One region of the Streptomyces sp. NPDC015130 genome, then DNA from elsewhere that is predicted to be linked to it. Evidence: predicted binding sites of a transcription regulator. Region 1 holds the regulator's gene; the other holds the start of a gene.
The links. Region 1 encodes HrcA, which represses chaperone genes, less so after heat shock. Its sites were predicted from a motif close to TTNGCACTCNGNNNNNCNGAGTGCNAA; they were not measured.
Positions count from the first base shown of each region.

Region 2: a site for HrcA is predicted at 7,746-7,772, ahead of groL (chaperonin GroEL). Genes of this name have one in related genera too.

Region 1 covers NZ_JBIBVC010000006.1:382,336-397,813, reverse strand. The annotation lists gene dnaJ (molecular chaperone DnaJ) at 1-607, opposite strand, end outside; gene hrcA (heat-inducible transcriptional repressor HrcA) at 608-1,627, opposite strand; gene ACF08F_RS15630 (MBL fold metallo-hydrolase) at 1,776-2,504, shown strand; gene ACF08F_RS15625 (DUF3097 domain-containing protein) at 2,515-3,318, shown strand; gene hemW (radical SAM family heme chaperone HemW) at 3,392-4,624, opposite strand; gene ACF08F_RS15615 (AMP-dependent synthetase/ligase) at 4,703-6,577, opposite strand; gene lepA (translation elongation factor 4) at 6,816-8,681, opposite strand; gene rpsT (30S ribosomal protein S20) at 8,869-9,135, shown strand; gene holA (DNA polymerase III subunit delta) at 10,328-11,317, opposite strand; gene ACF08F_RS15595 (hypothetical protein) at 11,485-11,748, shown strand; gene ACF08F_RS15590 (YceI family protein) at 11,758-12,642, opposite strand; gene ACF08F_RS15585 (arylamine N-acetyltransferase) at 12,806-13,657, opposite strand; gene ACF08F_RS15580 (MFS transporter) at 13,697-14,965, opposite strand; gene ACF08F_RS15575 (winged helix-turn-helix domain-containing protein) at 14,971-15,478, opposite strand, start outside.
Region 2 covers NZ_JBIBVC010000005.1:397,702-413,179, reverse strand. The annotation lists gene ACF08F_RS13335 (NAD(P)-dependent oxidoreductase) at 1-218, opposite strand, end outside; gene ACF08F_RS13330 (winged helix-turn-helix transcriptional regulator) at 315-656, shown strand; gene ACF08F_RS13325 (trehalose-6-phosphate synthase) at 672-2,135, opposite strand; gene ACF08F_RS13320 (DUF11 domain-containing protein) at 2,218-4,080, opposite strand; gene ACF08F_RS13315 (glucosyl-3-phosphoglycerate synthase) at 4,119-5,087, opposite strand; SAM riboswitch class I at 5,237-5,383, shown strand; gene thrC (threonine synthase) at 5,401-6,687, shown strand; gene ACF08F_RS13305 (MoaD/ThiS family protein) at 6,702-6,977, shown strand; gene ACF08F_RS13300 (cold-shock protein) at 7,414-7,617, shown strand; gene groL (chaperonin GroEL) at 7,939-9,567, shown strand; gene ACF08F_RS13290 (hypothetical protein) at 9,675-11,396, opposite strand; gene ACF08F_RS13285 (hypothetical protein) at 11,386-13,002, opposite strand; gene ACF08F_RS13280 (SRPBCC domain-containing protein) at 13,215-13,685, shown strand; gene ACF08F_RS13275 (deoxyxylulose-5-phosphate synthase) at 13,726-14,043, opposite strand; gene ACF08F_RS13270 (class I SAM-dependent methyltransferase) at 14,120-14,866, opposite strand; gene ACF08F_RS13265 (FG-GAP-like repeat-containing protein) at 15,244-15,478, shown strand, end outside.

The sequences.
Region 1 (15,478 bases):
ACTCGTGGCACGGGGTCGGGACGACGGTGCCGAAGCCCTGGCACTGCGGGCAGGGCCGGGAGGTCATGACCTGGCCCAGGAAGGACCGCGTGACCTGGGAGACCTCGCCGCGGCCGCGGCACATGTCACAGGTCTGCGCGGACGTGCCGGGCGCCGCGCCCTCACCCGAACAGGTGGTGCAGACGACGGCCGTGTCGACCTGGATGTCCTTGGTGGTGCCGAAGGCCGCCTCGTTGAGGTCGATCTCCAGGCGGATCATGGCGTCCTGGCCGCGGCGCGTCCGCGAGCGCGGACCGCGCTGCTGGGACGTGCCGAAGAAGGCGTCCATGATGTCGGAGAAGTTGCCGAAGCCACCCGCGCCGAAGCCGCCCGCGCCACCACCGCCGGAGGCCGACAGGGGGTCGCCGCCGAGGTCGTAGACCTGCTTCTTCTGCGGGTCCGAGAGGACCTCGTAGGCGGCGTTGATCTCCTTGAAGCGCTCCTGCGTCTTCGGATCAGGGTTGACGTCCGGGTGCAGCTCGCGAGCGAGCCTCCGGAAAGCCTTCTTGATCTCGTCCTGGGAAGCGTCGCGGCGCACGCCGAGTACGGCGTAGTAGTCCGTGGCCACTTACGACTCCGCCAGGATCTGTCCGACGTAACGTGCCACTGCGCGTACCGCTCCCATCGTTCCGGGGTAGTCCATGCGGGTCGGTCCGACCACGCCGAGTTTGGCGACTGCTTCGCCGCCCGAACCGTAACCGACCGAGACGACCGAGGTGGAGCTCAGCCCCTCGTGGGCGTTCTCGTGCCCGATGCGTACGGTCATGCCCGATTCCTTGGCCTCGCCGAGCAGCTTGAGGAGCACGACCTGCTCCTCCAGGGCCTCCAGGACGGGCCTGATCATCAGGGGGAAGTCGTGTCCGAAGCGGGTCAGATTGGCGGTGCCGCCGATCATCAGCCGCTCCTCGTGCTCCTCCACGAGCGTTTCGAGGAGGGTCGCGAGCACGGTCGAGACCGTGGCGCGGTCCTCGATCTCCTCGAAGGACTCGGGGAGGTCCTGCACCAGCTGCGGCACGTCGGCGAACCGGCGGCCGACGACCCGGCTGTTGAGCCGGGCCCGCAGGTCGGCGAGGGAGGTCTCGCCGAAGGGCGCGGCGCAGTCGACGACACGCTGCTCGACGCGGCCGGTGTCCGTGATGAGCACGAGCATCAGGCGGGCCGGGGCCAGCGCGAGCAGCTCCACGTGCCGGACGGTCGAACGGGTCAGCGAGGGGTACTGGACGACGGCGACCTGACGGGTCAGCTGCGCGAGCAGCCGCACCGTACGGCCGACGACGTCGTCGAGGTCGACCGCGCCGTCGAGGAAGTTGTGGATGGCCCGCCGCTCGGGCGTCGACAGCGGCTTGACGCCGGCCAGCCGGTCGACGAAGAGCCGGTAGCCCTTGTCGGTCGGAATGCGTCCGGCGCTGGTGTGGGGCTGGGCGATGTACCCCTCCTCCTCCAGCACCGCCATGTCGTTGCGGACGGTCGCGGGCGAGACGCCGAGCTTGTGGCGCTCGGTGAGCGCCTTCGAGCCGACCGGCTCCTCCGTCCCGACGTAGTCCTGGACGATGGCGCGCAGGACCTCGAGTCTGCGTTCGCTGAGCATTCGTGCGCACCTCCAGCTGTCGTCGTCGTTCCGGTTGCTCCGCTTTTGGCACTCGCCCTGCCCGAGTGCCAGCAATCCCCCGGCCAGTGTACGGCGGCGGGCAACGCTCCTGGCAAGGAGGCGGGCGCGCACCGGCTAGCGTCGCCCCATGGACGTCGATTGGGAAGCGTACGGGTGGGAGCGACTGGCGCGCGGGGTCGGCAGGCTCCGACTGCCCGGCTGGGACGCCACGGTGGGCCTTGTCGTGGGGGCGGAGGCGCTGCTGCTGTACGACACGGGTTCCTCGCTCGCGGAGGGCGCCGAGCTCCGCGGGCGGATCGCGGCGCTGACGGACGGCCGAAGAGTGACGCACATCGCATTGAGCCATCCGCACTTCGACCATGTCTTCGGGACGGCGGCGTTCGCGGGCGCGGAGGTCTTCGGCGCGGTCGGTTCGGACGACCTCCTGGCCCGCGCGCGGGACCGGGAGGCGCTGCGCGCGGACGCGGTGCGGCACGGGCTCGACGCGGCCGCGGCGACGGAGGCGGTGGACGTCCTGGTGGCCCCGCGGCACGTGGTCTCCGGCGAGTGGACGCTCGACCTGGGCGGCCGGCAGGTGCTCCTGGCGAACCTCGGCCCGGGCCACACGGGCCACGACCTGGCGCTCTTCGTCCCCGGGGAGCGGGAGGTCGTCTTCTGCGGGGACCTGGTGGAGGAGTCGGGCGAGCCGCAGGCGGGGCCGGACGCGATCCCGGCCCGCTGGCCGGACGCGCTGGACAGGCTGCTGTCGCTCGGCGGCGAGGACGCGGTGTACGTGCCGGGCCACGGGGCCGTGGTGGACGCCACGTTCGTACGGACACAGCGCGAGGAACTGGCACGCCGCTTCGCGGTGTCATAACGTCGCCCGAATGCGCAGCTACGACCCGGATCTGACTCCTTCCTGGAAGAAGTCGAAGCCCGTTCCCGAGGTGCCGGCCGACCCCGATCTCGTCGTGGAGGAGGTCGCCACGGGCTTCTGCGGGGCGGTGATCCGCTGCGAGGCGGGCACGGTCACCCTGGAGGACCGCTTCGGCAAGCACCGGGTGTTCCCGATGGAGCCGCGCGGCTTCCTCCTGGAGGGCCGGGTCGTGACCCTGGTCCGCCCGGCCCCGGCGGCCCCGGTACGCCCCACGCGTACGGCCTCCGGCTCGGTCGCCGTCCCGGGCGCGCGGGCGCGCGTGGCGCGGGCGGGCCGGATCTACGTGGAGGGCCGGCACGACGCCGAGCTCGTGGAGCGGGTCTGGGGCGACGACCTGCGGATCGAGGGCGTGGTCGTCGAGTACCTGGAGGGCGTCGACGACCTGCCGGGGATCGTGGCGGAGTTCGGCCCGGCCCCGGACGCCCGACTGGGCGTCCTCGTGGACCACCTGGTCCCGGGCTCGAAGGAGTCCAGGATCGCCGCGCAGGTCACGTCCCCGGACGTCCTGGTGGTCGGCCACCCGTACATCGACGTCTGGGAGGCGGTGAAACCGTCCTCGGTGGGCATCAGGGCCTGGCCGACGGTGCCGCGCGGCCAGGACTGGAAGACGGGGGTGTGCCGAGCCCTGGGCTGGCCCCCCAACACGGGCGCGGCCTGGCAGCACATCCTGTCGAAGGTCACGTCCTACAAGGACCTGGAGCCCCAGCTCCTGGGCAGGGTCGAAGAACTGATCGACTTCGTCACGGCGCCGTAGCGACGTCACGGCAGGGGGCGGCCCACGGACGGCGCCGCCCCTTGCCGGGCCCAGGCTGCTCGGCCCCCGGACCTCAGTCCACCAGGTCCCGCACCACCGCATCGGCGAGCAGCCGGCCCCGCAGGGTCAGCACCGCGCGCCCGTCCTCGTACGACCCGGGGTCGAGGAGCCCGTCCCCCAGCGCCTTCCCCGCAGCCGCCAGCCCCGCGGGCTTCAGCAGATCCAGCGGGCACCCCTCCCGCAGCCGCAGCTCCAGCAGGATCCGCTCCACCCGGCGGTCCTCCGCCGCGAGGAGCTCCCGCCCGGCACCGGGCGACTTCCCGGCCCCGAGAGCCGCCGCGTACGCCCCGGGATGCTTCACGTTCCACCACCGCACCCCGCCCACGTGCGAGTGCGCGCCGGGCCCCGCGCCCCACCAGTCGGCGCCGCGCCAGTACAGCTCGTTGTGGAGGCAGCGCCCGGCCTCGGAGGTGGCCCAGTTGGACACCTCGTACCAGGAGAACCCCGCCTCCTCGAAGGCCGCGTCCGCGATCAGGTACCGGTCGGCGTGCACGTCGTCGTCGGTCATCGGCACCTCGCCGCGCCGGATGCGGCGCGCGAGCTGCGTCCCCTCCTCGACGATCAGGGCGTACGCGCTGACGTGGTCGGGCCCGGCACCGATGGCCGCGTCGAGGGAGGCCCGCCAGTCGTCGTCGGACTCGCCGGGCGTGCCGTAGATCAGGTCGAGGTTGACGTGCTCGAACCCGGCGGCCCGCGCCTCGGCGACGCAGGCCTCGGGGCGGCCGGGCGTGTGGGTGCGGTCGAGGATCTGCAGGACGTGCTGCTTGGCGCTCTGCATGCCGAAGGAGATCCGGTTGAACCCGCCCTCCCGCAGCTCCGCGAGATACGCGGGGTTCACCGACTCCGGATTCGCCTCCGTCGTCACCTCGGCGTCGTCCGCGAGTCCGAACTCGTCGCGGATGGCCCCCAGCATCCGTACGAGGTCACCGGCGGCGAGCAGCGTGGGCGTGCCGCCGCCGACGAAGACGGTCCGCACGGGCCTGGGGTCGTCGCCGAGGACCTTCCGGGCCAGCCGGATCTCCTCGGCGACCTGCCCGGCGTAGTTGTCCCGGGAGGCGAGCACGCCACCGGCACCGCGCAGCTCGCTCGCGGTGTACGTGTTGAAGTCGCAGTAGCCGCAGCGGGTCGCGCAGTACGGCACGTGCAGGTAGAACCCGAGGGGCCGCTCCCCCGCCCCTTCCAGGGCGTGCGGGGGCAGCGCCCCGTCGTCGGGGACGTTCTCACCATCGGGCAGTACGGAAGGCATGAGCCCATTGTCCCGTACCGCCCGAGGTGGACCGCCGGCCTGTGGACAACAGCCGCACCGACCTGGGGACGACCGTGGCTACGCCTCGCGCGCGCCCTCGTACATCGCGTCGATGAGGTGCTGGTAGGTCCGCTCCACGACGGGCCGCTTCATCTTCAGCGACGGGGTCAGCTCGCCGTGCTCGACGTCGAGGTCGCGCGGGAGCAGCCGGAACTTCTTGATCGTCTGCCAGCGCTGGAGGTTCTCGTTGAGGCGGTCGATGTATCCCTGGACCATCTTCTCGGTCTCCGGGGCGCCGACGACCTCCGCGTACGTCTTGCCGGCGAGGCCCTGCTCGGCGGCCCAGCCGAGGATGGCGGGCTCGTCGAGGGCGATCAGCGCGGAGCAGTAGTTCCGGTCGGCGCCGAGGACCACGATGTTGGAGACGAACGGGCAGACGGCCTTGAACTGGCCCTCGACCTCGGTCGGGGCGATGTACTTGCCGCCGGAGGTCTTGAACAGGTCCTTCTTGCGGTCGGTGATCCGCAGGTACCCGTCGGCGGAGAGCTCACCGATGTCGCCGGTGTGGAACCAGCCGTCCGGCTCCAGGACCTCGGCCGTCTTCTCCGGCAGGCGGTGGTAGCCCTCCATGATGCCGGGGCCGCGCAGCAGGATCTCGCCGTCGTCGGCGATCCGGACCTCGGTGCCGGGGAGCGGCTTGCCGACGGTGCCGGTGCGGTAGGCCTCGCCCGGGTTGACGAAGGAGGCGGCGCTGGACTCCGTGAGGCCGTAGCCCTCCAGGATGTGGATGCCGGCGCCGGAGAAGAAGTAGCCGATCTCGGGGGCCAGGGCGACGGAGCCGGAGACGGCGGCGCGCAGCCGTCCGCCGAAGGCCTCGCGGAGCTTCTTGTAGACCAGCGCGTCGGCGACCTTGTGCTTGGCCGTGAGGCCGAAGGGGGCCGAGGCCGTGCCGGTGCGGCGGAAGTTGTCCTGGGTGACCTTGGCGTACTCGCGGGCGACGCCGGCGGACCACTGGAAGATCTTGTACTTGGCGCCGCCGCCCTCGCGGGCCTTGGCGGCGACTCCGTTGTAGACCTTCTCGAAGATGCGCGGGACGGCGGCCATGTAGGTCGGCTGCACGATCGGCAGGTTCACGATGATCTTGTCGATCCGCCCGTCGAGGGCGGTGACGTGGCCGACCTCGATCTGGCCGGAGGTGAGCACCTTGCCGAAGACGTGGGCGAGCGGCAGCCACAGGTACTGGACGTCGTCCTTGGTGACGAGGCCGGTGGCGGCGATGGCCTTCGCCATGTACGACCAGTTGTCGTGCGGGAGGCGGACGCCCTTCGGGCGGCCGGTGGTGCCCGAGGTGTAGATGAGGGTCGCGAGCTGGTCGGCGGTGATCGCGGCGACCCGCTCCTTGACGGCCTCGGCGTTCTTCTCCAGGTACGCCTTGCCGCGCGCCTCCAGGTCGGCGAGCGAGAGGACCCAGTCGTCGGTCTCCACGCCCTCGGGGTCGAGGACCACGACGTGGTGGAGGTCGGGCAGCTCGGCGCGGCGCTCGACGGCCTTGGCCACCTGGGCCGCGTCCTCCGCGATGAGGACCCTGGACTCGGAGTCCGCGAGGATGAAGGCCGACTCCTCGGCGTTCGTCTGCGGGTAGATCGTGGTCGTCGCGGCGCCCGCGCACATCACGCCGAGGTCGGCGAGGACCCACTCCACCCGGGTGGAGGAGGCGAGCGCGACGCGCTCCTCGGGCCGCACGCCCAGGTCCATCAGGCCGGCGGCGATCGCGTAGACCCGCTCGGCGGCCTGCCCCCAACTGAGCGACTTCCAGTCGTCGGGGCCGGCACCGGACGCGGCGGGGACCGGGTACCGGTACGCCTCCGCGTCGGGAGTCCGCTCGACGCGCTCAAGGAAGAGGGTCGCCACGGAGGGCGGCCGGTTCTCGATCAGGGTCTGTGTGTCGCTCACGACGTCCTCCGGGCGGCGGCGGTGCCTGCTGGCGGTGCGTAAAAAACGTATCTGGCGGTGCGGAACCACGTAACTAACTGGCGAGTAACCTTCGAGTCGGGATCAGAGTAAAGGGCCGAGGACCGGCGCGTAAGGGCTTGCGAGCCGCCGCTTGATAACGAACGGGTCCACGCGCCGTCGGCACGTGGACCCGTTCGATGCACAAGGCACCTACTTCTGACTTCCCGGTCTCTTCCGGCTACTTCTTCTTGCCGGAGGACTCGTCGCTCGACAGGACGGCGATGAAGGCCTCCTGCGGCACCTCCACCGAGCCGACCATCTTCATGCGCTTCTTGCCTTCCTTCTGCTTCTCCAGCAGCTTCCGCTTACGGGAGATGTCACCGCCGTAGCACTTGGCGAGGACGTCCTTGCGGATGGCGCGGATGGTCTCTCGGGCGATGACGCGGGAGCCGATCGCGGCCTGGATCGGCACCTCGAAGGCCTGGCGCGGGATGAGCTCGCGCAGCTTGGCGACGAGGCGCACACCGTAGGCGTAGGCGGCGTCCTTGTGGGTGACGGCGGAGAAGGCGTCGACCTTGTCGCCGTGCAGCAGGATGTCGACCTTGACGAGGCTGGAGGCCTGCTCGCCCGTGGGCTCGTAGTCGAGGGAGGCGTAACCGCGGGTCTTGGACTTCAGCTGGTCGAAGAAGTCGAAGACGATCTCCGCGAGGGGCAGGGTGTAGCGGATCTCGACCCGGTCCTCGGAGAGGTAGTCCATGCCGATCAGGGTGCCGCGACGGGTCTGGCACAGCTCCATGATCGCGCCGATGAACTCGCTGGGGGCGAGGATCGTCGCCTTCACGACGGGCTCGAAGACGTCGTCGATCTTGCCTTCGGGGAACTCGCTCGGGTTCGTGACCGTGTGCTCGCTGCCGTCCTCCATGACCACGCGGTAGACCACGTTGGGGGCGGTGGCGATGAGGTCGAGACCGAACTCGCGCTCCAGCCGCTCACGGATGACGTCGAGGTGGAGAAGACCCAGGAAGCCGACGCGGAAACCGAAGCCCAGCGCGGCGGAGGTCTCCGGCTCGTAGACGAGCGCGGCGTCGTTCAGCTGGAGCTTGTCGAGGGCCTCGCGGAGGTCCGGGTACTCCGAGCCGTCCAGCGGGTAGAGACCCGAGAACACCATCGGCTTGGGGTCCTTGTAGCCGCCGAGCGCCTCGGTCGCGCCCTTGTTCAGGGAGGTGATCGTGTCACCGACCTTGGACTGGCGGACGTCCTTCACACCGGTGATGAGGTAGCCGACCTCGCCGACGCCGAGACCGTCGGACGCGGTCATCTCGGGGGACGAGACGCCGATCTCCAGCAGCTCGTGCGTGGCGCCCGTCGACATCATCTTGATGCGCTCGCGCTTGTTGAGCTGGCCGTCGACGACACGGACGTACGTCACGACGCCCCGGTACGAGTCGTACACGGAGTCGAAGATCATCGCGCGGGCGGGCGCGTCCGCGACGCCGACCGGCGCCGGCACGTCCCGCACCACCCGGTCGAGCAGCGCCTCGACACCCATACCGGTCTTCGCGGAGACCTTCAGGACGTCCTCCGGCTGGCAGCCGATGAGGTTGGCGAGCTCCTCGGAGAACTTCTCCGGCTGGGCGGCCGGCAGGTCGATCTTGTTGAGCACGGGAACGATCGTCAGATCGTTCTCCATCGCCAGATAGAGGTTGGCGAGGGTCTGCGCCTCGATGCCCTGCGCCGCGTCCACGAGCAGGATCGTGCCCTCGCAGGCGGCCAGCGAACGCGACACCTCGTACGTGAAGTCGACGTGCCCGGGAGTGTCGATCATGTTCAGGATGTGGGTCCTGCCCTCACCCTGCCCGTCGGTGGGCGCCCACGGCAGCCGGACCGCCTGGGACTTGATCGTGATGCCGCGCTCCCGCTCGATGTCCATCCGGTCGAGATACTGGGCACGCATCTGCCGCTGGTCGACCACACCGGTGAGCTGGAGCATCCGGTCGGCGAGCGTGGACTTGCCGTGGTCGATGTGCGCGATGATGCAGAAGTTGCGGATCAGAGCCGGGTCGGTACGGCTCGGCTCGGGCACGTTGGTAGGAGTCGCGGGCACGCAGTGATCTCGTCTCGGGCGATGTTTCAGAACGGATACGTAGACACCATGGTCCCATGCCCGCCGCCCTGCGCCCGGTTTGGGCGGCCCCGAGGGTGACTGATACTGTGGACAGCTGTGTCTCGTGTGCCCTCTCAGCTGCGAGTCACACTCCAGAAGGAACATCGAACCTGTAAAGGCTCTTTTCGTGGCGAACATCAAGTCCCAGATCAAGCGGAACAAGACCAACGAGAAGGCGCGCCTGCGTAACAAGGCCGTCAAGTCGTCGCTCAAGACCGCGATCCGCAAGGCCCGTGAGGCTGTCGCCGCCGGCGACCTCGAGAAGGCCACCGTTGCCACTCGTGCCGCCGCGCGTCAGCTCGACAAGGCTGTCTCGAAGGGTGTCATCCACAAGAACGCCGCCGCCAACAAGAAGTCGGCGCTGGCCACCAAGGTTGCCTCCCTCCAGGGCTGAGCTCTGATCTAACCGGCCGTACGGGACCCAGCGGGCCCTCTCTCCCGCTCCCGTCCGGCCACCAGGACTCGCACGCGGACGCGTTCGCCACGCGGGTGCGAGCCCACCATCACCACGCCGAAGGCCCCCTGACCTCCACCCCAGGAGCGAAGGGGGCCTTCGCCGCGTCCGGGGGCAGGGCACGGGGGCGGCTCGGCGCCTTGCGGCGTCCGGGGCTGCCGACGAGCGACGGCGAGCCCGGGTTGCCCGGCAGGCAGGCCGGGGGCCGGCGGCGCAGGCCGGGCATGGGGTTGCCTGGCGGATCGAAGGCGCCGGAGACCCGGAGACCCGCGGGCAGGCCGGAAGTCCGTCGGCACGGGCGGGCCCCGAGTTCCCTAGCGGCTCCGGAGGCACCGTGTTGCCCGGAGCCCCGGGGGCGCCCAGCGGACCCCGGAGGCCCGGGGTTGCCCGGCAGGCGGGCCGACCTGGGGGTGCTCTGCGGACCCGAAAGCCCAGAGTTGCCCGGCAGGCGGGCCGAACCTCGGGGGCTCTGCGGACCCGAAAGCCCGGAGTTGCCCGGCAGGCGGGCCGAACCTAGGGGGCTCTGCGGACCCGAAAGCCCGGGGCTGCCAGCGGGCAAGCCGGGGGTTGCCGGCCAGACGGGTACGGAGGCCCGCGGGCGGAGCCCTGCGGCGCGAAGCTGCCGCCAGCCCCGGAGGCGGAGCCCGGCGGTGCGAAGCTGTCGCCAGCCCCGGAGGCGGAGCCCTGCGGCGCGAAGCTGCCGCCAGCCCCGGAGGCGGAGCCCGGCGGCGCGAAGCTGCCGCCAGCCCCGGAGGCGGAGCCCGGCGGTGCGAAGCTGCCGCCAGCCCCGGAGGCGGAGCCCGGCGGTGCGAAGCTGCCGCCGGTGCTGCCAGGGGCCCGGGGCGGAGCCCCGGATAATGCCTTGTCCCCACCAGCCCCCGGCAGGGTTTCGGGAAGGGGTGGGGTGGGGGAATCGACTCCGGCATCAGCCACGAACGGCGCCGCACCTGCCCACCGGCCCCGGCAGGGCCAGGCACGACCCGGCACGACCCGGCACGACCCGGCACGACCCGGCACGACCCGGCACGACCCGGCACGACCCGGCACGACCCGGCACCGGGGAGCATGGACCAAGCACCCGGTATCCACGTCGGGCACCGGCACCGGAGGTGCCGGCGGAAGAACCGGCCCCCTACCCCCGCCGCATCCTCGCCGCCCGAGCCACCGCGACCACCGCCTTCTCCAGGGCGTACTCGGGGTCGTCGCCCCCGCCCTTCACCCCCGCGTCCGCCTCCGCGATCGCCCGCAGCGCGAAGGAGACCCCGTCCGGGGTCCAGCCCCGCATCTGCTGCCGTACGCGGTCGATCTTCCACGGCGGCATGCCCAGCTCACGCGCCAGATCCGCCGGCCGCCCGCCCCGCGCCGAGGAGAGCTTGCCGATCGCCCGTACCCCCTGCGCCAACGCGCTGGTGATCAGGACGGGCGCCACCCCGGTCGAGAGCGACCAGCGCAGCGCCTCCAGGGCCTCCGCCGCCCGCCCTTCGACGGCCCGGTCGGCCACGTTGAACGACGACGCCTCCGCGCGGCCGGTGTAGTACCGCCCGACGACCGCCTCGTCGATCGTCCCGTCGACGTCCGCCGTCAGCTGCGCGCACGCGGACGCCAGCTCCCGCAGGTCGCTGCCGATCGCGTCCACCAGCGCCTGGCACGCCTCCGGCGTCGCCGCGCGCCCGAGCGCCCGGAACTCCTGCCGGACGAACGTCAGCCGCTCCGCCGGCTTCGTCGTCTTCGGGCAGGCCACCTCCCGCGCGCCCGCCTTCCGCGCCGCGTCGAGCAGGCCCTTGCCCTTGGCTCCGCCCGCGTGGAGCAGGACGAGCGAGATGTCCTCGACGGGGTCGTCGAGGTAGGCCTTGACGTCCTTGACGGTGTCGGCGGAGAGGTCGTGCGCGTTCCGCACGATCAGGACCTTGCGCTCGGCGAAGAGCGAGGGGCTGGTCAGCTCGGCCAGTGACCCGGGCTGGAGCTGGTCGGACGTGAGGTCACGTACGTCCGTGTCGGCGTCGGCGGCCCTGGCGGCCGCGACCACCGCCTGAACGGCGCGGTCGAGGAGCAGGTCCTCCTGCCCCACGGCGAGCGTCACGGGGCCGAGGAGGTCGTCGGGGGAAGTCTTTCTGGTGGCCATCGCGTTCCAGCATCCCACGGGCGACTGACAACCCACGCCCGCCGACCGCCCCACCGAACAAGCCCGCCCATCACCCCACCCATCGAGCACACCCACCGCACCCACCACACCCACCGAGCACACCCACCGCACCCACCGCACCCACCCCACCGCCCCGCCCCACACCCATGCCCGAGAATGGCCCGGTGAGCGAACGACGACACGTACTGGTACTTCCCGACCGCGACGCCGCCGAGGAGGTCGCCGAGGAACTCCCCGACCGCTTCGGCGTCGCCGAGACACCGCAACTCGTGCGGGACGCCCTGGCCGGCGAGGACGACGCCGAGGACGCCCAGTGGCTGGTGGTCGTCGAGGACCCGGACGGCAGGCTCGACGCGGCGGCGCTCGACGAGCTCGCCGCCGAGCACGAGGGCTGGCTGGAGGCCCCCTGACGGGCTCCGCTAGGCGGTCTTGCGGACGATCTGGATGTCGAGGTCGATGCTGATGCTGGACCCGACGGCCGCGATCCCGCGCGCGAGCAGCGTCTGCCACGTGAGGGTGAAGTCCTCGCGGTGCAGCTCGGTGGTGGCCCGACACGCCCCCCGCGTCTCGCCCTCCAGGCCGCTCCCGATGCCCAGGTACTGGGTGTCGAGCGTCACCGTGCGGCTGACCCCGTGGAGGGTGAGCGCCCCGGTGACGGCCCAGCGGCTGCCGCCCCGGTGGACGAAGCGCTCGCTGGAGAACTCCAGCGTCGGGTACGCCCCGACGTCGAGGAAGTCCCCCGAGCGCAGGTGGTCGTCGCGCATCTGCACCCCGGTGTCGATGGAGGCGGCGTCGATGACGACGTGCATCGCCGACCGCTCCATGCGGTCGCCGATGCGCACCGCGCCCGCGAAGCTGTTGAACCGGCCGTGGATGCGCGCGAGCCCGATGTGGCGGGCGGTGAAGCCGATCTGCGAGTGCGTCGGGTCGATCTCCCAGTCGCCGGGCTCCGGGAGCTGGGGCTGAGGAGCGATCTGGAGCAGGACGTCGCCGACGCCCGTGTGTCCGCCCTCGGTGACGACGGCGCTGCCGTGGTACGGCGTGTAGCCCTCGGCGGTGACGGCGAGCCGGTACTCGCCCGCCGGCACCGTCGCGAGGGCCGTGCCGTACGGGTCGGTCTCCCCGCCCAGCACCTTGCGGCCCGCCGCGTCACTGAGCACGAACTCCGCCTGCCGGACCGGCTCGTGTACGGGGTCGATGACCCGGCAGGTCAGCACCCCCGCCGAGGCCGGCACCGCGAGGCCGGCGAGCGGGCCGCCCCGCGCCGCCCCCGCCGCCCTCTTCCCGAAGAGACGATCGAACATTCTTCACGCACCCCCGCATGACTCGTTCACTATGCAACGAAGATGCATTCGATCACTGATGGGGCGTTCGAGGCAAACGAACCAAGTGTTACCGAGAGTCCGAATTGAGGGTTCTGGTCGATGCGTGGTCGATGTCCGGTCGATGTCCGGTCGATGCCTCCGCTCAGCTGCTCCCCTCCGGGGCTTCCGCGCCGCGCGGTGCCGTCGGCAGCTCGTCGAGCACGATGCCGAACAGCTCCCGGTACGCGCCCCGCACCTCCTCGTCCCCGTCGAGCACCCGCTCGGCGCGCTCCCCGTGGGCGCGGGTGATCAGCTTCCGGTCGCTGAGGGTGATCCGACCCTCCTCGGTGAGCAGGGAGCAGATGAGCGAGCGCGGAAAGTGCGAGTCGGGCGAGGTCCGGTGGTACCAGGCGCCGGCCGTGAAATCGGCGAGCTCACGGGGTCGCACCTCCAGCCGGTACTGCGGCTTGCCGTCCTTGAGCACCTCCAGATCGCCCAGATCGCCGTCGGCGGCTTCCCGGAGGCGGAAGAGGCCGCCCGGGTCCTGCTGCTCCCCGCGCTCGTCGAAGGCCAGCGGGTGGTGACCGTGGTCGCCGAAGCCGACGTCGGCCAGCCACCGCTCCCCGTCGGCCGTCTCCACGAGCAGCGCCATGTGGTCGTACGGGATGCCGAGCCTCCCCGCCGGGTCGACGACACGCGCCTGGAGCAGCGAGACCCGGTAGCCGAGTGCCCGCAGCAGGACCGCGAACGCGGTGTTGAGCTCGTAGCAGAAGCCGCCCCTCCTGCTGCCGACCACCTTGTCGACCAGCGCCTTCTCGTCCAGGACGATGTCCTCGCCGAGGTGGATCGAGAGGTTCTCGAAGGGCACGCTCAACAGGTGCCGCACATGCAGCTCGCGCAAGGCGGCGGCGTCCGCGCGCTCGGGCCGGCCCGCGCCGATCCGCGCCAGGTAGGCAGCGGCGTCCGGGAGGGCGGTCGCCGTGGCGGAATCCGTCTGGTCGGGTGCGTCCGTCATCTCGTCAGTCATGCGGCCAGTCTCCCTCTTCCCGTGCGGTCACGACGCTCCGACGGGCGTCGACTCCTCTTCCACGGTGGGCAGTTCACGCATGCGTGCCAGCGGCGAGGGCAGCAGCCAGAGCACCGCGAGGACGGCTCCGCCGGTGGCGATCCACAGCGTCGGGCGCAGCCCGATCGCCGTGCCGAGCAGGCCTCCGGCGAGTGCGCCGAGCGGGCGGAAGCCGTGGTTGAGCGTGCGGTACGCGCCCATGACCCGGGCCCGTACGGCGTCGGGGATCGCCGCCATCTGGAACGACCCCGCGGCGATGTCCGCGATCATCACGCCGACGCAGGAGAGGAACTCGGCCGCGAACATCACGGCCACCACCAGCGGAAGCGGCCCGTCGGCCAGGGGTATCAGGAGCAGGGGCAGCGTGAACCCGAGGAAGCCGGCGACGATCGAGGGACCGACGCCGATCCGCCGGACGACGGCTCCGCTGCACGCGGCCCCGATGAGACCGCCCACCGCTCCGGCTCCGAGGATCAGGCCGAGCAGCCCGGCGCCGATGCCGAGTTCGGCGGTTGCGTAGAGCACGAAGAGCGTGTGGAACATGTAGTTGAACAGCTGGATCGTGCCGGAGGCGGCGAACAGCGCGCGCATGGACGAGTCGCGCAGCACCCAGCGCAGCCCCTCGGTGAAGTGCCCCTTGACCACGGGGGCCGGCGGAGGTTCGACCGCCTTGATCCGGGCCAGGTACCCGGCCGACACCACGTAGGTCAGGGCGTCGGCGAGCAGGGCGAAGGGTGCGGTGAGGACCTGTACGAGGACGCCTCCGATGCCGGGGCCCGCGAGCCAGGACATCGAACGGCTGCCGTTGACCAGCGCGTTCGCCTGTATGTACCGGTCGGTGGGGACGAGCGCGACGAGGAGCGTGGTGTTGCAGACCTCGAAGAGCACGGTGAGCGCCCCGATCCCGAAGGCCACCGCGTACAGCTGGCCGAGCGTCAGCGCGTCGAGCGCGTAGGCCACGGGAAGCGTCAGCATGAGCGCGGCCCGCCCGAGGTCCGCGGCGATCATGGCGTGCCTGCGGCGGGCGTGCCGGTCCGCCCAGGCGCCGAGCGGCAGGTTGAGCAGGAGGGCGGGGAGGAGTTCGGCGGTCTTGAGCCAGCCCATCTCGGCGGCGTCGGCGCCCAGGATCAGGACGGCGGCGAGCGGGATGGCGATGAGCGAGATCTGGTCCCCGACGAGCGAGACGGTCTGCCCGGTCCAGTAGCGGCGGAAGGTCCGCTCGCGCAGCAGTGCGGGTATGCGTTCCACGAGGGCCATCTCACTCACTCCTCTTCCTGGCTGTCGGGGATGTTCCGGTCGAGGTAGGCGATCCGCAGGACGCTGACGGCCCGGGCACCCTCGGGCCTGCGGGACGGGGACTCCCGCCCCTCGTAGGACTGGAGCAGTTCGCCCATCCGCTCTCCGAGCTCGCGGAGCTCCTCGGGGGTGAGGTAGAGCACGGAGTCGCTGAAGTTCTCGGCCTCCCGCCACTCCTTCGGCAGCGCGTGCCGGTTCCCGATCGCCTGGACGACGCCCTCGAAGTACCTCTGGACGGCGGCGGCGCTCAGCGCGTCGGCGGCCTCCGCGACCGTGGCGTCCTCGCTGTATCCGGGCCACTCCGTGTACCGGGCGGTGGCGCGCCAGGGCTTCTCGCGCCCCTTGCCCCCCGGCGCCTCCTCCACGAGGCCGTACTTGGCGAGTGTCCGCAGGTGGTACGAGCAGTTGGCCACGGACTCGCCGGTCAGCTCGGCGGCCTTGGTCGCGGTGAAGGGGCCGCTGCTGCGCAGCAGT
Region 2 (15,478 bases), on a different contig from region 1:
AGGAGGCAGACGACGACCAGCGTGCTCGCGGCGACCGCCTCGGCGGCGCTGCCGGCCCCCTTCGCGCCCTCGGCGACGAGCCCGGCCGCGCGGGCCGGGGTGCGGTTCCAGACGGTGAGGGGGTGACCGGCGGCGAGCCAGGCACCGGCCAGGGCGGTGCCCATCGCGCCGAGTCCGAGCAGGGTGACGGGGGTCTTCTCTCCGGTGTTCGCTGTCATGCCACCAGGCTGGGCGAGGGCCCCGGGCCGCTCAAGTACCCACTTGGAAGTGGGTGGTTACCCTGAGGTGAGCGAGCAGGTCAGGAGGGTGGACAGATGGCGACGCTGAACCGGCCCGGAGACGAGGACGGGCACGTCTGCGGGATCGACGCCGCGATGGAGGTCATCGGCGGGAAGTGGAAGGTGCTCATCCTGTGGGCGCTGAGCGGCGGCACGCGGCGCCGCTTCGGCGAGCTGCGCCGCATCGTCCCCGGCATCACCGAGAAGGTCCTCGCCTCCCACCTGCGGGAGATGGAGGCGGACGGCATCGTGGAGCGCGTCGCGTACGACGAGGTCCCGCCCCGCGTCGAGTACGCGCTGACGAAGGACGGCATGCGCCTCACCGACGCCCTCGAACCCCTGGCGGCCTGGGGCAGGGAGCGGAACCGGCCCGCCTGAGGGGCGTCCCCCGGCTCAGGCGGGCGGCTGCATCGGCTCCCGCAGGGCCTCCAGCTGGGCCAGGAACCAGCGCTGGGGCGGGAGGGCCGTCGCCGCCGCCGCGAGGCGCTTCGTGCGGTCGGAGCGTTCCGAGGGGGGCATCGACAGGGCCGTGTGCAGGGCCTCCGCGGTCTCCGACACGTCGAAGGGGTTCACCGTGAGGGCGTCGTCCCGCAGTTCCGTGTACGCGCCCGCCTCCCGGGACAGGACCAGCGCGCAGCCCGCCTCCGAGACCACCGGTATCTCCTTCGCGACCAGGTTCATGCCGTCGCGCACCGGGTTCACCAGGGCCACGTCCGCGAGCCGGTAGGCGGCGAGGGAGCGGGGGAAGTCGTCCTGCACCGAGACCAGGACCGGCTGCCAGCCGGCCGTGCCGAACTCGGTGTTGATCTCCTCCGCGAGCGTGCGCACCGCCGCCGTGTACGAGCGGTACGACTCCAGGTCCTGCCGCGAGGGGTACGCCGAGGCCAGGTGGACGACCCGGTCGCGCCACTCGGGGTGGGTGGTGAGGAGCTCGCGGTAGGCCAGGAGGCCGCGCAGGATGTTCTTGGAGAGCTCGGTGCGGTCGACGCGGACGATGGTCCTGCGGTCGCCGACCTCGGCCCGGAGGGCGGCGAGCTTCTCGTCCACCTCGGGGCGGTGCGCCAGGGCGCGCAGCTCCTCGGCGTCGACGCCGAGCGGGTAGGCCCGGACCGTGGTGCGGCCCTTCCCGACCCCGTAGCGCAGGTGCTCCACGCCCCGCCAGGGCGTCCCGGTCGGCGACAGGCCCTGCGCCACCCCGCGCTCCGTGTCCATGGACGCGCCCGAGACGAACGCCGCCGCCCACTGCCAGGTGTGGAAACCCAGCTCGTCCGCGCCGAGCATCCCCCAGACCAGCTCCTCGCGGATGTCGTCCGGGAGCATGCCCAGGTAGGCGGGGGAGCCCCACGGCGTGTGCGTGAAGTGGGCGATCCGGAGGTCGGGGCGCAGGTCGCGGAGCATCCCCGGGACCAGGGCCAGGTGGTAGTCCTGGACCAGGACCTCGGCGCCCTCGGACGCCTCCGCGGCCAGGGCCTCCGCGAAGGCGCGGTTGTAGGCGCGGTACGACTCCCAGCGGCGCCGGAACTCCGCGTCGAAGACCGGCTCGCGCGAGATGTCGTACAGGTGGTGGTGGAGGAACCACAGGACCGAGTTCGCGATGCCGTTGTACGCGTCGGCGTACACGTCCGGGGGGATGTCCAGCATCCGCACGCCCGGCTCGCCGACCCCGCGCCGCACCGCCTCCCGGTCGCCCTCGCCGAGCGCCGCGCACACCCACAGGCTCTCCTGCGAGTCGTCGGCGGAGACGGCGCTCAGGCCCGAGACCAGGCCGCCGCCGCCCCTGCGCGGGGTGAGCGTGCCGTCCTCGCCGAGCTTGTACGAGACAGGACCTCGGTTCGATGCCACGAGCACAGTAGCCATGTGGCGAACCTAGCCCGTCCCGTAAACGCTCAAACGTACGTATACGAGACGGGCCGATCCGGCCACGGAGCGTGTGCGCGGGTCAGCGGTCGTGGTGGTCACGCATCGCCGCCTTCGCCACCAGGCCCGTCGCAGCGAGTGCCACGCCGAGCGCGCCGAGCAGCCACAGCCGCTCGCCGCTGCCGCCCGTCTCCGCCATCGAGCCGGAGCGGGAGCCGGCCTCGGAGCCGGCGTCCGAGCCCGAGCCGGAGCCGAGGTCGGAGCCGGAGCCGCCCTGCGGGCCCGGTGCCGGCGGGGCCGGGGCGGGCGCGCTCGCCGTGGGGGAGGCGGACGGGGCCTCGGGCTCCGACGGGCCCGTCGACGGCTCGCCCGGCGTCGGGCCCGTGGGGGCCGGGGGCGTCGGCTTCGGGCTCTCCGGCCTGTCGAGCACCGGGGCCGCCGCGCAGGACGGGTCCTCGCTGCCGGCGCCGCAGTTGGAGCGCGGGGTCCTCACCTGCACGCTGCCGCGGAGCCTGCCGTCCCCGGTCGCCGGGTCCTTGACCGTCACCGAGTACGTGACGGTCGCGGTCTTCCCGGCCGGGATGGTGCCCACGTACCCGATCCTCGGCTTCTCGTACGAGACCGTGCCCAGGTCCGTCTTCACGTCCCCGTTGTAGTCGGCGTCGTCGAGGTTCCCGGTGAGGTCGTCGCCGAACGCGGCGTTCGGGTGGTCGAGCGGGCCGGTGTTCCTCGCGGTGATCGTGTACGTGAGGGTGTCGCCCGGCTTCACCGTGCGCGGGCTCGCCGTCTTGGTGATCTCCAGGTCGGGCACCGGCACCGAGAGGGCCAGGCCGGACGGCACATAGGTGTCGCCGTTCGTGGCGAAGGTCAGGTCGGCCGAGGTCGCGCCCTGCGGGACGGCGCCGGCGGGGAGGTCGAAGGTCTTGGCGTCGATGCTCAGGTTGTTCGCGAGCGCGGGGGCGACGGCGCCCTCGTCCTGGCCGACGAAGAAGTCGTCCGTGTTCCCGGAGGCGGCCTCGGTGACGTTCCTGCCGTCGACCAGGAACCTGTCGCCCGGGGCGTTCCGGTCGCCCTCGTACGCCGTCACGCCCGCCCGGACCGTGCCCGGGCCGCGGCGGAAGCCGTCGACGGTGACGGTGGTGGCGGGGGAGTTCGAGCGCTGCAGGACGTGGCCGCCGTAGACGTACACGTTCCGCCGCTCCGGGGCGCGGACCGGGTCCGGGCCGGGGAAGCGGTGGACGACGGTCAGCGACCAGCCCGCCACGCAGCCCCGGCCGTTCGGCGCCCACACGTTGCCCACCGCGACCTGCGCGTCCGTCCCCGAGACGCCCGCGAAGGCGGCCGTCACGTCCGACTCGCCCGTGTAGTAGTGCGGGCCGCTCGTGTCGGCCGGGTCGGCGACCATGCTGTCGATCGAGACCGGCGTCGCCGCCCCCGTCCCCACCCTGATCACCGGCGCGGTCGTCGCCGGGTCGCCGGGCGAGGCCGTGACGTCGGCGCCCGAGATGTCGCAGCGCCGGAGCTGCGCCCCGCCCGGCCCCTTGTACGTGCCGTCGTTGCCGCCCCAGAACAGTCGGGCGTACGCGACCTCGGCGCCCGCCGGGATCTTCACGTGGCCGGTGCTGGAGCCGAAGTCGGGTGCGCCGCCCCCGGCCGACAGGCCGGCGGCGTCGATCCTCCGCATCACGAACGCGTTGTTGTCGTCGGAGCCCTCACCCCTCGCCGCGGCCGCGCAGCGCGCGGCCGGGCCGGGGAGCTCGGTGGGACAGCCCATGACCGTGTTGCCGATCGTGGTGAAGTCGCCGTAGAGGGACTCGCCGTACCGCTTGCCGAAGGGTTCGACCACGTCGGCCGCGGCCGGAGCGGCCACCGCGGACACGAGCGTGCCCGCGGTGAGGCCGATGGCCGCCAGGACCCTGCCCGGGTGATGTTGTCTGAAGCGCATAAAAGGGCAATGTAGGCAAAGCGGATCATATACGGGCGTTACGCCACGCGGCGGCGCGTGTACTCCGTGATGTCGACCATCGGCGGCCGCTCCTCCGTGTCCACCGCGTAGGTCCGGGGGGTGAACCCGTCCTCGCCCCGCTCGAACTGCGTCAGCCGCGGCCGCACCAGGTGCCCGCGCGAGAGCCGCAGCTGCGCCGTCCGGTAGATGGCCGCGGCCATCCGGCCCAGCGCCCGCTCGTCCTGGTGGCGGTGCTTGCGCACACCCACGTCGACCTGGGCGAGCGCGTCCAGGCCCACCGTGTGCAGGGCGTCGACGAGCAGCCCCAGCTCCACCCCGTAGCCGACCGGGAAGGGGAGGCGTTCGAGGAGCGAGCGGCGGGCCGCGTACTCGCCGCCGAGCGGCTGCACGAAACCGGCCAGCTGCGGCCAGTGCAGGTTGAGCAGCGGGCGGGCCACCAGCTCGGTGACACGACCGCCCTGGGCGGGGGTCTTGCCGGGGGCGAGCTCATCGGACTCCGCGCCGAACGGGCGGTCGTAGGTCGCCTTGACGAAGTCGATCCCGGGGTCCGTGAGCAGCGGGCCCACGATCCCCGTCACGAAGTCCGCGGAGAAGTCCCGCAGGTCCGCGTCGACGAAGCACACGACGTCCCCGCTCGTCACCATGAGCGACCGCCACAGGACCTCGCCCTTGCCGGGGACGGCGGGTATCCGGGGGAGCACCTCGTCCCGCGCGACCACGCGCGCCCCGGCCGCCGCGGCGACCTCCGCCGTGCGGTCGGTGGAGCCCGAGTCGATCACCACGAGCTCGTCCACGAGGGGCACGGCTTCGCTCATCAGCTCGCGGCGGATCACGGCGACGATGTCCCCGACCGTCGCCTCCTCGTTCAGCGCGGGAAGCACCACGCTGACCGTCGTGTTCCGCTTGGCGGCGAGGATCCGCTCCATCGGCCGGTCGGCCACGGACCAGGACCGCCGGTCCAGCCAGCGCTCCACCTCTTCCAGCACGTGATCTCCATCTCGCGGTACGGACGGCCCGTCCAAGCGCCAGGGCCTTCGGTTACAGTCTTGAACAACGCGGATGCCCGATGCACGTCGGGGTGCCGCCCGCGTCGGAGCGCAGGAACGAAAGTCCACCGCGCTTCACAATCGAATACCGCTCATCCAGAGGGGCAGAGGGAAACGGCCCGTTGAAGCCCCGGCAACCCTCCAGTCGGTTTGTCTCGTCCTCCAGCGAGGTCCCCGGCTAGGGAAGGTGCCAAATCCGTCTCATGACGAAAAGTTCGTCATGGGAAAGATGAGGAGAAAGGGCCTCGCCTCCATGGCTGTACAGACTGTCGCCTCTGCCACCACCGTCGACCTCGGTCCCGCTTCAGGACTCTCCTGTCGCGAATGCGGTGAAGTCTTCGCACTCGGTCCGATCTTCGCCTGCGAACTCTGTTTCGGACCGCTCGAAGTCGCGTACGACCTGCCCACCGGTGACCCCGAGGCGCTGCGCAAGCAGATCGAGGCCGGCCCCGCCAACATCTGGCGCTACGCCCCCCTGCTGCCCGTCCCCGCCGACGTCGCCGAGAAGCCGAACCTGAACCCGGGCTGGACCAAGCTCGTCCAGGCCGACAACCTCGCCCGCGAGATCGGCGTCGCCCCCGGCAAGCTCTTCGTCAAGGACGACTCGGGCAACCCGACCCACTCCTTCAAGGACCGGGTCGTCGCGCAGGCCATCGAAGCCGCCCGCGCCTTCGGCTTCACCACCCTCTCCTGCTCCTCCACGGGCAACCTGGCCGGCGCCGTCGGCGCCGCCGCCGCCCGCGCCGGCTTCCGCTCCTGCGTCTTCATCCCGCACGACCTGGAGCAGGGCAAGGTCGTCATGGCCGGTGTCTACGGCGGTGACCTCGTCGCCATCGAGGGCAACTACGACGACGTGAACCGCTTCTGCTCGGAGCTCATCGGCGACCCGCTCGGCGAGGGCTGGGGCTTCGTGAACGTCAACCTCCGTCCGTACTACGGCGAGGGCTCCAAGACGCTCGCGTACGAGATCTGCGAGCAGCTCGGCTGGGTCATCCCCGACCAGCTGGTCATCCCGATCGCCTCCGGCTCCCAGCTCACCAAGATCGACAAGGGTCTGCAGGAGCTCATCAAGCTCGGCCTCGTCGAGGACAAGCCCTACAAGATCTTCGGCGCGCAGGCCGAGGGCTGCTCCCCGGTCTCCGCCGCCTTCAAGGCCGGCCACGACGTCGTCCGCCCGCAGAAGCCGAACACGATCGCCAAGTCGCTCGCGATCGGCAACCCGGCCGACGGCCCCTACGTCCTCGACATCGCCCGCCGCACCGGCGGCGCCGTGGAGGACGTGAACGACGAGCTGGTCGTGGAGGCGATCAAGCTGCTCGCCCAGACCGAGGGCATCTTCGCCGAGACCGCCGGCGGCGTGACCGTCGGCGTCACGAAGAAGCTCGTCGAGGCGGGTCTGATCGACCCGAACCTGACCACCGTCGTGCTCAACACCGGCGACGGACTCAAGACCCTGGACGCGGTGGCCGACACCTCTCAGGCGACCGTCACCATCCGCCCGAGCCTGGACGCGTTCCGCGACGCCGGCCTGGCCCACTGAAAGGCTACGAAGACATGGCCGTGAACGTCCGCATCCCCACCATCCTCCGCACCTACACGGGCGGTCAGTCCGAGGTCCAGGCCGAGGGCGCGACCCTCGCCGAGGTCATCGCGGACCTGGAGAAGAACCACACGGGCATCGCCGCCCGCGTCCTGGACGACCAGGGCAAGCTGCGCCGCTTCGTCAACGTCTACGTGAACGACGACGACGTGCGCTTCGAGCAGGGCCTGGAGACGGCCACCCCGGCCGGCGCCGGCGTCTCGATCATCCCGGCCGTCGCCGGAGGCTGATCGCCGGTCACGGCGGAGGGGGCCGACACCCCCTCCGCCCTCCCGCGCTGTCCCGTCTTTCTTGAATTGCCCCTTCCGCGCCATAAAGCGGAAGGGGCAATTCTGCATGGTTGAGCGGGGTAGAGTTGGGGAAGTCCCCTCCGCTGCTCATGCCGGGCGCATATGAGAATGCGTCTCCGCACGTCTGGAAGCAGCCAAAGTGCGTGTGCGTTGTGTACGTTCTGCGCGGTTTGCCGGGCCCGACTTGCCCCGGAACTCCGGGGATTCTCCCTAATTCCCCTTTCCGGGCTGCCCAGAATTCTCGGTCGAATGACCTGTTGCAGAGGGCAGTTGGGCAGATACATTCAGCGGCGGTCGACGCGCTTCCGGCGCAGGGTCTGACCCGGGTCCGCGAAGTGCGGTTCCCGCGCAAGGGCCAGTAATAGGGGAGTTAGGCATGGCTCAGGGCACCGTCAAGTGGTTCAACGCGGAGAAGGGCTACGGCTTCATCGCGGTCGACGGTGGTGCGGATGTTTTCGTCCACTACAGCGCGATCCAGATGGATGGCTACCGCAGCCTCGAAGAGGGGCAGCGGGTCGAGTTCGAGATTTCGCAGGGCCAGAAGGGTCCGCAGGCGGACATGGTCAAGCTCGCCGTCTGAGCGCGGCGCGATCGGCCACCGACGCAACGCCGTCGAGGGGCCCGCATCCCTGAGGGGACGCGGGCCCCTCGCGTGTTCCCGCACGCGCTCCCGGGCGTGGCGTGGAGCCGCCCGAAACCCGAGAGTCGCTTGCACTCTCCTAGGGCGAGTGCTAATCATTGGCGTTAGCACTCGGAAGGTGAGAGTGCTACTACGAGGATCGGGCAGATGAGGCCCGCGGCCAGGTGGGGCAAGGAACCGCCGGGCTCGCAGGCCGTCCGTCGCGGGCATCGGCGCGGTCCTGGAGCGTTATCCACCCCATGTCCGGGAGGACCACTTCACATGGCCAAGATCATCGCGTTCGACGAGGAGGCCCGGCGCGGTCTCGAGCGCGGCATGAACCAGCTCGCTGACGCCGTCAAGGTCACCCTCGGCCCCAAGGGCCGCAACGTCGTCCTCGAGAAGAAGTGGGGCGCCCCCACGATCACCAACGATGGTGTCTCCATCGCCAAGGAGATCGAGCTCGAGGACCCGTACGAGAAGATCGGCGCCGAGCTGGTCAAGGAAGTCGCCAAGAAGACGGACGACGTCGCCGGCGACGGTACGACCACCGCCACCGTCCTCGCCCAGGCGCTCGTCCGCGAGGGCCTCCGCAACGTCGCCGCCGGTGCCAACCCCATGGCCCTCAAGCGCGGCATCGAGAAGGCCGTCGAGGCCGTCTCCGGCGCCCTCCTCGAGCAGGCGAAGGATGTCGAGACCAAGGAGCAGATCGCTTCCACGGCCTCCATCTCCGCCGCCGACACCCAGATCGGCGAGCTCATCGCCGAGGCGATGGACAAGGTCGGCAAGGAAGGCGTCATCACCGTCGAGGAGTCCCAGACCTTCGGTCTGGAGCTGGAGCTCACCGAGGGTATGCGCTTCGACAAGGGCTACATCTCGGCGTACTTCGCCACCGACATGGAGCGCATGGAGGCGTCGCTCGACGACCCCTACCTCCTGATCGTCAACTCCAAGATCTCCTCCGTGAAGGACCTGCTCCCGCTCCTGGAGAAGGTCATGCAGTCGGGCAAGCCCCTGCTGATCATCGCCGAGGACGTCGAGGGCGAGGCCCTGTCGACCCTGGTCGTCAACAAGATCCGCGGCACCTTCAAGTCCGTCGCCGTCAAGGCCCCGGGCTTCGGCGACCGTCGCAAGGCCATGCTGAACGACATCGCCATCCTCACCGGCGGCACGGTCATCTCCGAGGAGGTCGGCCTCAAGCTGGAGTCGGCCGGTCTCGACCTGCTGGGCCGCGCCCGCAAGGTCGTCATCACCAAGGACGAGACCACCATCGTCGACGGTGCCGGTGACAGCGAGCAGGTCGCCGGTCGCGTGAACCAGATCCGCGCCGAGATCGAGAACTCGGACAGCGACTACGACCGCGAGAAGCTGCAGGAGCGCCTGGCGAAGCTCGCCGGCGGTGTTGCGGTCATCAAGGCCGGTGCCGCGACCGAGGTCGAGCTCAAGGAGCGCAAGCACCGCATCGAGGACGCCGTGCGCAACGCGAAGGCGGCCGTCGAGGAGGGCATCGTCGCCGGCGGTGGCGTCGCCCTGCTCCAGGCGTCGAACGTCTTCGAGAAGCTCGAGGGTGACCTCACGGGCGACGAGGCCACGGGTGCCGCGATCGTGAAGCTGGCCCTGGAGGCCCCGCTGAAGCAGATCGCCGTCAACGCCGGCCTGGAGGGTGGCGTCGTCGCGGAGAAGGTCCGCAACCTGCCCGTCGGCCACGGCCTGAACGCCGCGACCAACGAGTACGTCGACCTCATCGCCGAGGGCATCATCGACCCGGCGAAGGTCACGCGCTCCGCGCTGCAGAACGCCGCGTCGATCGCCGCGCTGTTCCTCACCACCGAGGCCGTCATCGCCGACAAGCCGGAGAAGGCGTCCGCGCCGGCCGGCGGCGGCATGCCGGGCGGTGACATGGACTTCTGATCCTCCGGGATCGGTGGTTCATCGCTGAACGCGAAGCTCAGCACGAACGAGGGCGGCACTCCCCGGAAGGGGGGTGCCGCCCTCGGGCGTGACGCCGTGCGCTGCCGTCAGCGCATGTCGACGTAGTCACCGCCGGCCGAGGCCGGGGTGTTGAAGTGCTTGCTGTCGCCGTAGTGGCGGATGCGCCAGGAGCCGTCCCCGGTGACCTTCGCCTTCAGGGAGACGTTGCCGTTCGCGTTCGACCGGCCCGTCGCCATCTGCTTCCACGTGGTGGAGCCCCGCGGCTGGAACTGCAGGACGACCGGAGCGTTCGCGTACGCGCGCCAGTTGTAGTCCGTGTAGTGCTGGAGCCCGCCGGTGACCGTCACGTACCCGCCCTTCGCGACCGGCTCGGGGCCGGCGTTCAGGGAGACGATCCGGGTGTCGAGGCGGGTGAGCCGCAGCGTGCCGGTGCTGGACTCGGCGAACTGGTCGGTGGTGAGGTGCCGGAGCCGGAAGTAGCCGCCCCGGCTCGCCGCCGAGGCCGTGAACTCGTTGAAGTAGGCCGAGTTCACGCTGCCCCAGGCGATCGCCTTCCAGCCGCCGTCGACGAGCTGTTCCAGCCGGATGAACTGGGCCTCCGTGAAGTTCGGTTCCGCCACGTACCGGGCGCCGAAGGTGCCGGAGACCGTGACCCGGCCGTCGGCGGAGAGCCCGTACGTGCGGATGTCGGTGCGGGAGTCCAGCGGGATGGCCAGCGCGCCGTGGAGATCCGGGAAGCTCACGTACCGGTCGGGGGACTCGACGAACCAGTTGCCCGACTCCTTGCCCGCGACGGCGACGAGCCGCGCGGTGAACCGGCCGTCCGCGCCGGTCCGGACGACGGCGCTCGGGCCCGTTCCGTAGGTGGGGCCGCCGAGCCGCACGCGCACCTGGTGGTTCGCGACGGGGGCGCCGGCCGCGGCCGGGTCGGTCATCCGGCCGCTGACAGTCACGGTCTGCCCGTCGAGCGCCCGCTTCTTGTCGGCGGTGGCGGTGACGGCCACCTTGCGCGGCACGTGCTCGTAGACGCTGAGGTACTGCGTCACGGTGCCGTGGACCTCGGGGCTGTCGGCCGTGACCGTCGTCCGGAAGCTGAGGGACGGGCTGCCGAGGTCCTCGCTGGAGATCGGGAACGGTGGCGAGGTGAACCGGCCGGCCGTGTCGGTGACCGCCTGTTGTGCCGGGCTCTGCGTCCCGTCCTGCGGCGGGTCGAGCCGCTCGACGGTCACCGGCAGGCCGGTCACCGCGACCCGGTCCCCGGAGCCGGGCTGGACGCCGACGACGGTGCCCGAGGGTCGGGCGTTGCGGTCGGCGTACGTGGGCTTGGTGGGGACGAGGGTGATCTCGGGGCGGAGCCGGAAGTCGAGCTGCCCGGCGTCGGTCCGGGTCTGCTTGTTGCCGAGCGAGTCGGTGGCGGTGACGTCGATGGCGTACGTCCCGAGGGCCGGGATGCGGCCGCCGTCCTCGACGAGCTTCAGCACGGCCGCGTCGGGCAGCCGGAAGGTGTTGGCGGGGGCCGAGGGGTTCCAGGGGTCGACCACCCCCGGGAGCGTCGGGATGTCGACGAGGACGGTGTCGCCCTGCCGGACCTTCGCCGAGACCTTGGTGATCCTGGCGGACGGGGCGTCGGTCCAGGCGGTGACCTGGAAGATGCCGCGCTGGGTGTCGTCGGTCAGGGCCCGGCCGATGCCGACGAGCGGGTCGGCCGCCGTGGCGGGCGCGGCGGTGACGGCGAGGGTCGTCGCGGCGAGGGCGGCCGCGGCCAGGCCCGCCGTCAGGGCGCGGGAGGGGCGGAGGTCAGCGCGCATCGATGTAGATCGCCTTCGTGTCGCTGTAGAAGTAGGTGCCCGTGCTGTTGAGGTACATGGCCCAGGAGCCGTCTCCGTAGGCGGTGGCGCGGTAGTTGAACCGGCCGCTGCTGTCGGTGGTGACGCTCTTGGTCACCCAGTACCACGTGCTCTCGTTCCTGGGCTTGAAGAGCAGGGTCAGCTTGGTTCCGGCGAGCGGCTTCCAGATGCCGCCGACCTTGCGCTGGACGGTTCCGGAGACGGTCATCTTGCCGTTCACGGTGGGCCGGGTGGGGCTGATGGTGAAGGCGGAGAAGCGGGTGGGCGTGCGGCCCCGCTTCAGGGACGTACTCCCCTTGGCGACCAGCTCGTTGGTCTCCGGGTGGTAGATCCGGTAGAGGGCGCTCTCGTAGCCCTGGGTGGTGAAGCGGTAGGAGCAGCCGCTGTCGGTCATGCCGGAGCGCATGACGCGCCAGGTGGACCCGGCGTCGAAGGAGACCTGGAGCTGCACGGGCTGCCCGTTGCGGCAGTAGGCCGAGCCGAAGCCGCCCGTGGCGGTGAGCTCCCCGTACTCGTCCAGGGTGATCGTGTGCCCGGAGTACGAGAACTGCTGCGGTACGACGATGTCGCTCTTGGCGTACGGGCGGGAGTCGTCGAAGTACGGCGAGTACCGCAGCGCGGTGTACACGAAGTCGGTGCTGTACTGGGCCCGCGCGTTGAAGGAGAACGTGCCGGTCGCGGACGAGGTGGCGCTGCCGAGGGTGGTCGTCGTGGTGGAGCCGTAGGGCTGTGTTCCGGTCGCGACGACGGGGGCGCCGGGGAAGGGCTTCCAGCCGGTCGGCGTGTACCGCTCCACGTGCCCGCTGACCCGCACGTCCGTACCGGCGAGCACGCGGTACTTGTTCACGTCGGCGCTGATCCGGTAGAGGAGCTTCTCCACGCCCAGGGACGGGAGGTGCGCCGCGTCGTCCGGGTCGTTGACGGTGCCGGCCGTGACCACGGTCGCCGTGCCGGACACCCAGCCGCCTGGGGTCATCGTCACGGAGAAGGTGCCGTCCGCGAGGGTCGTGGCGGTGGCGTTGACGACCCTGCTGGTGCCGTCCAGCGCGTTGAGGGTGATCGCGACCTTGGTGCCGCCGGGCGCGGTGGTGCGGGCGCCGGTGGCCGGGTCCCAGGAGGTCGTCCTCCCGGAGAGGACGGCCTGGCGCTGGTCGTAGCTGGTGCTCCGGCGGTTCCAGGACAGGTCGGTGACGCCGACGTGCGGCCGGTAGCTGTAGGTGGCGCCGGTCGCCTTCGTGGTGGTGCCGCCGGGGAGTCGGTACTCGACGCGGACCGGGTAGTCCGCGAAGGCGGTGCCCTGCGGGAGCGCGAAGGGCGCGTCGGTGTCCCAGTTGGTGTTGTCCGTGGTGAGCGCCTCCGTGGAGGCGAGCACGGCGGCGCCGGGGGCGGTGGAGGCCAGGACGCTGACCTTGATCCAGAGCGCGTTGGCGGGCAGCGTCACGCGGTAGCGCCCGTCGTCCAGCGTCTTGCCGGAGAGGGCCGTCGCGTCCGCGTGTGCGGCCGGGGCGTGGACGACGGCGGGCGCGATGACGCCCGCCGAGAGAGCGAAGACGGCTGCGGCACGCACAAGGGCGTGCGGAAGCCTGCGCGTTGAGCGCGGCAAAGGGACCCCCCACAGGTCTGTGATGGCGGCGTCGCCCGTGATCGGGGGCGGCCGCGTGGCAGAACTTTAGCGCTCACCTGTTGAACGTGTTCACTCTGTTTACGGGAGTGGCTGGACGGGCGTGCCCGAGTAATCCTGGAAGGGACTGAAAGGGACACGGTGGAAGGGCCGAGGCCATGGTCACCCTCCTGACGACACCCGCCGACCGCGAGCTGGTCATCACCAGGACGTTCGACGCTCCGCCGGGCCGGCTGTGGGAGGCCTGGACGCGCCCCGAGCACGTACGGGCCTGGTACGGGGCCGCGGCGCTGACGACGACGGTCGTCGACGTCGACCTGCGGGTGGGCGGCGCGTGGCGCTGGGGCCAGACCGCGCCGGACGGCCAGCAGATCGTCTTCTCCGGCACGTACGAGGAGATCGTCCCGGCGGAGCGGCTCGACTACACGGAGGTCTTCGAGCAGATGCCGGACGCCGACCCGGTCCGCGTCACCCTCACCTTCGACGCGACCCCGGACGGCGGCACGGCCCTGACCAGCACGTCGCTCTGGCCCTCGAACGAGATCCGCGACCAGGCCCTGGCGGCGGGCATGGAGGCGGGCGTCCGGGAGCAGTACGACCGGCTCGCGGACCATCTGCGGGCGATGTGAGGGACGGGGGTGTTGGTTGCGGCGTCGGTCCCCCCGAGGCTCAGCGGGCCATTCCCTTCGGGAACGCCACGCCCTCGGCCCGGGCCCGGGCCGTGAGCGACTTCAGCTCGGAGAGGGTCCTGGGCCGGTGGCCGGGCCCGCCGCAGCAGCTCTTGTGGAAGCGGACACCCGCGTGGAGGAGGACCGACAGCACCCGCCACGCCGAGGTGTCCCGGCGGCGGGGCGGGGCGAAGGCCGAACCCACGTGGATGAGCGTCTGCGCGCAGCGCGGACAGCGCCGCTCGCGGTCGGGGTCGTACGGCTGCTTGTACGAGGCCCGGCACGGCAGGCAGACGTACGAGGTCTTGGTGTAGCCCATGGGGCCAGGGTAGGGAGGAGGCGGAGGGGGACTCCACGGGATTTCCCCCGCCTCGGTCTCTCCCGCGTCCCGGGGCTCAGCGGTGGAAGAGGGCCGTCCAGAGGAAGGACTCGCCGAAGTTCGGGGAGGTGGGGGGCTCGTCGTGCATGCGACGGAGGTCGATCGCCGTCAGGCCGGCGAAGAGCGTGCGCAACTCCGTGTCGGTGTAGGCGAGTCCGCCTTCCAGGCCGCCCCGGCGGTAGAACTCGGCGTCCGGCAGTTCCGATCCCATGCCGCCCTCCCCTGCGGCGAACGCGGTGAGCGCGAAGTGCCCGCCGGGCGCGAGGACGCGGTCGAGGAGCGCGAGGTAGCTGACGCGGCGGTGCGGGGGCAGGTGGTGGAAGCAGCCGGAGTCGTAGACGAGGTCGTACGGGCCGTCCAGGCCGACGGCGAAGGCGTCGCCGTTCACGAACCTGACGTTCTCGGTGCCGGCCTCCCGGGCCCGTTCCTCCGCCCAGGCGATGGCGGTGGGCGAGAGGTCGACCGCGGTCACGTCGAAGCCCAGAGACGCGAGGTGCAGGGCGTTCCGCCCCGGCCCGCAGCCGAGGTCGAGGGCCTTGCCGCCGGCCGGGAGCAGGCCCCGCTCGACGTACGAGACGAGGTTCTCGTCCGGCTTCGCGACGAAGAACGGCACCGGCTTGTCCCGGTCCGCGTAGAACCCGTCCCACCAGTCGGCGCCCCCTTCCGTCCAGCGGTCGGCGCCGGGGGCGAAGAGTCCGTCGAGCAGGTTCAGGACGTCGTCGATCGTGCGGATGTCACGGTGGGCAAGGCTGTTGCGGTCCATGGAAACCCCCTCCAAGTAGGCTTCCAGGATAAGGGAGTTGAGGGTAAAAGCGCAGGTCAGAGGTGGTCCGGGGATGGCCTGTGCGGGGCGTGGACGGCTCGTGGGGAAGGGGTGCACCCCCGTGGGTGGGAGGAGGGGGCGCCGCCGCGTGAAGGGGCCCTCCAGGCCCGGGAAGCGGCCTTCCCGGGCGGCTCCCGGGAAACTTTTCGAACTCCCGTCCCGCGTGACTGTACGATCCGTCTGCCGACAGGGGGGTCCCGCCGGCCCCGGCCCAGCGGCCCTTCCCGGCCTGCCGCTCTGCGCCCTGCCCGTCCTGCTGTCGCGCCGACCCTCCCGTGTCGCACCCGTCTTCACACCCGTACGAGGGGACACAGGACTTGTCCGTACGAAGAGTGGTCGCGCTCGCCCTGAGCGCCACCCTTGGCATCACCGGCCTGGCGGCCGTCGCGCCGACCGCCGCGGCGGCGACCGGCGCGCCGTACGAGGTGACGATCGACGCGCCGCCGAGCGTCACCCCGCCGGCCCAGACCGTCTTCGGCGCGGGTACCGGTCTGCAGGCCTCCGACCCCGACCGGGGCATGCGCTGGCAGAGCTTCGCGGGTGGCCCGGTCT